Regions from separate parts of the Amycolatopsis sp. NPDC051903 genome, predicted to be linked through region 1. Evidence: riboswitches for the same ligand, from Rfam matches in the RefSeq annotation. Region 1 holds a riboswitch; the other holds the start of a gene.

Region 1 (3,392 bases):
GATCAGCTCGATGTTGTGCGGGTTGCGGATGCCGAGGCCCGTGCCGATCGGCGCGCCCAGCGGCATGACGGCCGCGCAGCCGGCCTCCTCGAGCCGCAACGCGAGGACGGGGTCGTCGTTCGTGTACGCGAGCACGGTGAACCCGTCGGCGGCCAGCCGCTCGGCGGCGTCCAGCGTCTCGAACGGGTCGGGCAGCAGGGTGCGGTCGTCGGCGTGGACCTCGAGCTTGACGAGGTCCGTTTCCAGCGCCTCGCGCGCCATCTCCGCCGTCAGCACGGCTTCGGCGGCCGTGCGGCAGCCCGCCGTGTTCGGCAGCAGCTTGATGCCCAGCCGGCGAACCACGCCCAGCACGCCGGTGCCGTGCTCGGCGTCCGCCTTGCGCATGGCGACGGTCGTGAGCTCGGTGCCCGACGCGATCAGCGCGCGTTCCAGCACCGAGAGGTTCGCCGCGCCACCGGTTCCGATGATGAGCCTCGACGAGAGCTCGTGCTCGCCGATGACCAGAGCGTCGTCCACGTCAGCCTCCCTGAACAGCGGTCAGCACGTCGATGCTCGCACCTTTCGGCACCACCGACTCCGCCCACTCGCCCCGCCGCACGACCACGCCGTTCACCGCGACGGCCACGCCCTGGGGCGAAACGTCGAGCGCGTCGAGCAGCTGCGCCACCGTCGCGCCGTCGGGGAACTCGCGCCAGTCCCCGTTGACCTTGATCTCCATCAGACTCGTTCCTCCACTGCGGAATTCGGACGCGGAGCGGGCAGCCGGGCGGGCGTGGCCGCACCGATCTCGTCCGGCGGCCGCTCGCCGGTCAGCCACGCGACCACCGCGTCGGCGGTCACGGGAGCCATCAACAGGCCGTTGCGGTGGTGACCGGTGGCCGCGTACACGCCTTCGCCGAGCTCGCCGATGTACGGCAACGCGTCACGACTGCCGGCGCGCAGGCCCGCGGCCGTCTCGACGAGCTCGTACTCCGTGATCCCCGGCAAGATCCGTTCGGCGCCTTCCAGCAGCTCACGCACGCCCCGCGCGGTCACGGCCACGTCGAAGCCCGCTTCGTACTGCGTCGCGCCGAGCACCAGCTCGCCGTCGGCGCGCGGCACCAGGTAGATCGGCCGGCCCTCGACCATCGCGCGCACCGTGTACGGCGGAGGCGGCAGGCAGCCCCGGCGCGGCCGCAGCCGCAGGATCTCGCCCTTCAACGGCCGCACGGCGTCGGCCAGCAGCGGGTGCAACCGGCCCGTCCAGGCGCCGGCCGCCAGCACGACGGGACCGGTCACGTCGTCGAGCCGGGACACCCGCGCGGACGAGAACTCGACCCCGCGTTTCGAGCACGCCTGCAGCAGCGCGGTGAGCAGCTTCCGGTTGTCCACGGCCAGGTCGCCCGGCACGTGCAGACCGCTGCGCACGGCCCCGAGCCCCGGCGCGAGCTTGCGCGCCGCCCGGCCCGTGAGCCGCTCGACGGAACGGCCCAGCGACGTCAGGTACTCCGCGAGGATGTCCAGGTGCCCGGCGTCGGCGCTGTCGAACGCGACGACGATCGTGCCGTGCCCGGCCAGCCCCGGGTCCGTACCCTCGGCCTCGAGGTCACGGGCGAAAGCCGGCCAGCGCCGAAGCGACTCCTCGCCCAGGCTGAGCACGTGCTCCTCACCCGGCCACGCTTCCGTGACCGGGGCCAGCATCCCGCCGGCCACCCACGACGCGCCGCCCCGCCCGGGCGAAGGATCGGCCACCGTCACGCGGTAGCCGCGGGCCGCCGCGCGCCAGGCCGCGGACAGGCCGATCACCCCGCCGCCGACGACGGTGAGGGTCTTGCTCATGGAAATCACGCTCCCTGCGCCGGCATGACCCGGATCAGGTTCCACGGTCGGAGCGGCAGCTCCCTCTCAGCCCGTGCCTCGGGCTCCCGTGCGGACCACCCCACCGTAGCGCGCGGGTAACGTCGCCGCCATGCCCGCCCTCACCGGAGAACAGATCCGCACCCGCCTGGCCGGTTCGCGGCTGTACCTGTGCACCGACGCCCGCTCCTCGCGCGGCGACCTCGCCGAGTTCGCCGACGCCGCGCTGTCCGGCGGCGTCGACATCGTCCAGCTGCGGGACAAGTCCGGCGGCGCGCCGCTCGAAGCGGCGCAGGAGATCGCGGCGCTGGAAGTGCTCGCGGAAGCCTGCGCGCGCCACGGCGCGCTGCTCTCGGTGAACGACCGCGCCGACGTCGCCCTCGCCGTGGGCGCCGACGTGCTGCACCTCGGCCAGGACGACATCCCGGTGCCGCTCGCGCGCCGCATCCTCGGCGACGACGTGGTGATCGGCCGCTCCACGCACTCCGTCGAGCAGGCCGAAGCGGCGGCCGCCGAGGACGGCGTGGACTACTTCTGCACCGGCCCGTGCTGGCCGACGCCCACCAAACCCGGCCGCCACGCCCCCGGTCTCGACCTGGTGCGCGCGACCGCGGCCAGCGGCACCGCCCGGCCGTGGTTCGCGATCGGCGGCATCGACGAGCAGCGCCTGCCCGAGGTGCTGGCCGCGGGCGCGTCGCGCATCGTCGTGGTCCGCGCCATCACCGACGCCGACGACCCGGCCGAAGCCGCGCGGAAGCTCAAGGCCCAGCTCGGTTAGGGAGTCGGGGTCGCCGACGCCGCCTTGGTCCGCGGCTGGCTCTGCGTGGTCGACGGCGCGCCGCCCGTGCTCGACGGCGGCGGGGTCTCGCTGATGGAGGTCTGGGACGTCGGCGTCTCGCTCGTCGAGGTGCTCGACGACGAGCTGCTCGGCGGCGGCGCCTGCGACACCCCGGTCGACGGCGGCGGGCTGTTCTCCGACGTCGCCGGCGGGTTGTCGTCCTTCGTCGGCTCCTGCTGTGTCGTAGTGGGCTTGTTGTTGTGGTAGATGAACCCGGCGCCCGCCTGACCGTGAGACACCGCCTCCACCCCGACCATCACGGCGATGGCGATCGCCGTCGCGAGCACGCTCGTGCCGGCGATGAGCGGCCAGCGCAGCTTCCGCAGCTTGTCGGCGAACGACTCGGGCTCTTCGGGCTGGGTCTGCGCCTGGGTCTGTGCGGCGGCCGTCGGCGAGAGCTTCGAGATGCGCACGGTCGGCATCTCCGACGGGTCGAGCGGCAGCAGCACGGTCGGCATCTGGGCGGGGTCGTCGACCGGCGCGAAACCCGGACGGCTCGCCCGCCGCTGTCCCGCCGTCACGAGCGCTTGGCGCGCCTTCAGCGCGGCTTCGCGCCCGCGCTGCAGCGAACGCAGGTACAGCTCACCACCCACGGTGGTGATGACGCTCGCGACCCCGGCCCCCACCACGGTGCCGGTCACGCCGAGCGTCGATCCCAGCAACGCGGCCGTCACCGCGGCGAGTGCGGTGGCCAGCACCTGCACCGTCCGCGGGCTCT
Region 2 (3,392 bases), on a different contig from region 1:
GGGGCGAGCGCGGGGAGCGTCACCGTGCGGAACGCGCGCCACGGCGAGGCGCCCAGTGCCCGGGCGGCCTCTGTCGCACGCGGGTCGAGGTGGGCCCACAGCCCGGCGACGGTCCGGGCGACCACGGCGACGTTGAAGAACGCGTTGGCCAGCACCAGCGGCAGCACGCCGCCGTCGGGCCACAGCGCGCGGAACGCGAGGCCGACGACGACCGTCGGGAGCACGAACGGCACCAGCACCAGCGTCCGCGCGAGCGCGACGCCGGGCAGCTTCACGCGCGCGAGCACGTACGCGACCGGCAGCCCCGCGACCAGGGCAACGACTGTCGACGCGGCGGCGCTGACGAGCGTGAACGCGGCGAGCTGCCACGTCTGCGCGTCGGCCAGGACCGTGTCGACGCCGCCCGCGGAGAAGCCGCGGCCGAGGATCGCGACGACCGGCCAGGCGAAGAAGACGACCAGGAACGCGACGGGCAGCAGGCCGAGCAGCGCCAGCCCCGTGGTGCGCAGCCGGGCCGGTGTCACGCCCCCATGAGCGAGCGCCATGCACCGATCCACTTCTCCCGGCCGGCCTGGATCTGGTCGGCGGGCAGCGTCGCCGGGTCCTGCGGCAGCGGCGCGGCCGTGGCCCAGCCGGTGGGCAGGTCGACGCCCTCGCGGGCCGGGTAGACGTACATGTTGGCCGCGACCGTCGTCTGGAACTGCTGGGACAGCAGGAAGTCGACGACCTTCTGCGCCTGCGGCACCTGCTTGCCGTTCGCGAGCACGCCGGCGTACTCGATCTGGCGGAAGCACGTGTCGAGCAGGGCCTTGGTGCGCGGCTTGCCGTCGTCACCGAGTTCCGCGGCGGGCGAGGACGCGTAGGACACGACGATGGGGCGCGGGCCCTTGCCCGACGAGCCGGAGAAGTCCTTCGTGTAGGCCTCTTCCCAGCCGCTGTCGATCTTCAAGCCGTTGGCCTTCAGCTTCGACCAGTAGCCCGGCCAGCCCTGCTCGCCGAACTTCGCGACGGTGCCCAGCAGGAACGCCAGCCCCGGCGACGCGGTCGCGGCGCTCTCGGCGACGGTGAGGTCCTTGTACTTCGGGTCGGTGAGGTCCTCGTAGCTCTTCGGCTCGGGGAGGTGGTGGGACGCGAAGTAGCCGGTGTCGATGTTCACGCACACGTCGCCGACGTCGACGGCGGACACGCGGTGCTGCGGGTCGAAGGAGTAGCGCTGCGGCCCGCGGTCGGCTTCGGGGCTCGTGTAGGCCTGGAAGACGCCCTCGCTCAGCGCGCGCGAGGCGAACGTGTTGTCGACGCCGAACGCGACGTCGCCGATCGGGTTGGCCTTGGTGAGCACCAGCTTGTTGGTGAGCTCACCGGCGTCACCGGACTTGAGGATCTTCAGCTTGATGCCGGACTGGCGCTGGAACGCGTCGAGCACGTCCTGCGGCGCGGCGAACGAGTCGTGGGTGACGAGCGTGACGGTCGGGGTCTGCTGGGTGTCGCCACCCGTGCCGGCGCCGGACAGCGAGCACGCGCTCGCCAGCGCCGTGACCGTGGCCAGGCCCAGCACCGTGCGTGCGGTCCGCGGAATCATCAGCCCTCCTGTCGCCGTGCGGGAGAGCGGGCCTCCCTGCGCCGGCATGATTCGGAATCAGGTGCGAACGGTCGCGGGTCGCACACCCGCCTCTCAGCCCGGCCGCACCGGACTCCCGTGGCAAAGGTGCAGCGTAGTCCAGCGGGCGTCACCATGGAGACATGGCGGAACTCCTGAGCGACTCCGAAGTCACTTCAGCGCTGTCTGCTGCGCCCGATTGGCAGCTCGACGGCGCCTCCATCGTCCGCACGACCGACCTCCCGTCCTTCGCGGCCGCCATCGCGGCCGTCACGCGCGTGGGGTTCTTCGCGGAAGCCGCGGACCACCACCCGGACATCGACGTCCGCTGGCGCACCGTCACGTTCCGGCTGAGCACCCACTCGGCCGGCGGGCTGACCGCGAAGGACTTCGCGCTGGCCGGGCAGATCGACCGGGTGCTCGCGGCCGCTGTGTGATCCCGTGTGATCCGGTGTGATCCCGGCAACCCCGGCGACACCGTTCCCGGCGTCGCGCGTCTCCCCTTGCGTACCGCGTTTTCGAGGGGAGCAAGGAATGACCCAGGCAATCGTCGTGGGGGCCATCTCGTTCGGCCTGATGGTGACCGCCGCCGGCGGCGTGCTGTGGCACACCGCGCGCAGCCGGCGTGATCTGGAGCACAGGCAGTAACACCGGCGTAGCTCAAGGCGCTATCCCAGCGGAATCTTCGGCACTCGCCCCGCTAGGACATGCGATGAACAACTCGTCCGCCGCCCTCTCCGCCACCCAGCGCGCCTGGATCACCACGTTCGCCACGGCGTTCACCCTGGCCGCCCTGATCGTCCTCGGCCTGCTCGGCTGAGCTCCACCCCCAGCCGTCGCCGCGGCACCCACTCTGCGCCTGGTTGCCGCGGCGCGTGAGCCCTTGGCCTGACGTCGATCTCAAGTCAAGGGCGCTTTCACCTGATGGTCTTGCGACCTCGGCTGTTTCACCGTTCGCAACAGCCGGTCGTCTCGTGCCGACCCATCGGTATGAGGTATCTGTCGGCCGTCGCCGTCGCGGCCGCGCTGTGTGTGGCCGCCGGGGCGTGCGGACGGCCCGCTGATCCGGCGCCCGCCGCTCCCCCGACGAGTTCGGTCGCACCCGCGGCGCCGGTCCACACGAGCGCACCCACGTCGACGTCAGCCACGCCGAGCTGGACCGCCACGCAGGCACCACCGAGCTCCAAGGCGTCCTCCAGCAGCCGCAAACCGACCCCCACGCGGAAATCCGCGGCCCGCGACACCGGCCCTGGTTGCGGACAGCGAGCCGTCACCAAGGGCAAGTTCAACCCGAACTGCAAGGAGTACCAGGGCTACCTGGACCCCGGCGGCCCCGGCCGCGGCAAAACCTCCGGCGACCTCCAGCACGACTGGGCGTGCGAACAGGGCTACCTGCCGAAGGACGAGTGCTGACTCCGCGCGTCGCCTCACTCGACGGGCCGGCGTCCGGCGACCAGCACCGGGCCGCCCGGCACCGTCGGGAATTGCTGCACGTCTCCGAGGCCCGCGGTCCCGAGGGCGGTCGCCATGCGGGCGGAGTCGTAGGTGTTGCCGCCGTTGCGAAGGGCGGTCCAGCGGCCCACGGCGGCGCGCAGCGGCTCCTGCGGCGCCGGGTTCGTGCCGGCGACGACCCAGCCGCCGGGGGCGAGCGCGGTGATCAGGCGCGGCAGCGCGCGCAGGACGACGTCCTCGGCCAGGAATGGCGCGGGGAGCCAGACCAGGTCGTAGACGGCTGCGTCGGCCAGATCGGCGACGTCCTGGTGCCGGACCGTCACGCGGTCCGCCGCCGCGCCAC

What was found. Region 1 has a riboswitch for thiamine pyrophosphate ahead of thiO (glycine oxidase ThiO). Riboswitches for the same ligand answer to the same signal wherever they lie in the genome.
Region 2: linked by a shared signal. The riboswitch ahead of ACIA77_RS46950 (thiamine ABC transporter substrate binding subunit) and the one ahead of thiO (glycine oxidase ThiO) in region 1 are both predicted to bind thiamine pyrophosphate.

Annotation. Positions count from the first base shown of each region.
Region 1 is NZ_JBITBT010000005.1:59,727-63,118, reverse strand. Features, by position in the region: gene ACIA77_RS14180 (thiazole synthase) at 1-516, opposite strand, end outside; gene thiS (sulfur carrier protein ThiS) at 518-718, opposite strand; gene thiO (glycine oxidase ThiO) at 718-1,818, opposite strand; TPP riboswitch at 1,813-1,918, opposite strand; gene thiE (thiamine phosphate synthase) at 1,949-2,614, shown strand; gene ACIA77_RS14160 (hypothetical protein) at 2,611-3,392, opposite strand, start outside.
Region 2 is NZ_JBITBT010000049.1:17,003-20,394, reverse strand. Features, by position in the region: gene ACIA77_RS46955 (ABC transporter permease) at 1-545, opposite strand, end outside; gene ACIA77_RS46950 (thiamine ABC transporter substrate binding subunit) at 521-1,579, opposite strand; TPP riboswitch at 1,596-1,708, opposite strand; gene ACIA77_RS46945 (4a-hydroxytetrahydrobiopterin dehydratase) at 1,741-2,034, shown strand; gene ACIA77_RS46940 (hypothetical protein) at 2,588-3,010, shown strand; gene ACIA77_RS46935 (class I SAM-dependent methyltransferase) at 3,025-3,392, opposite strand, start outside.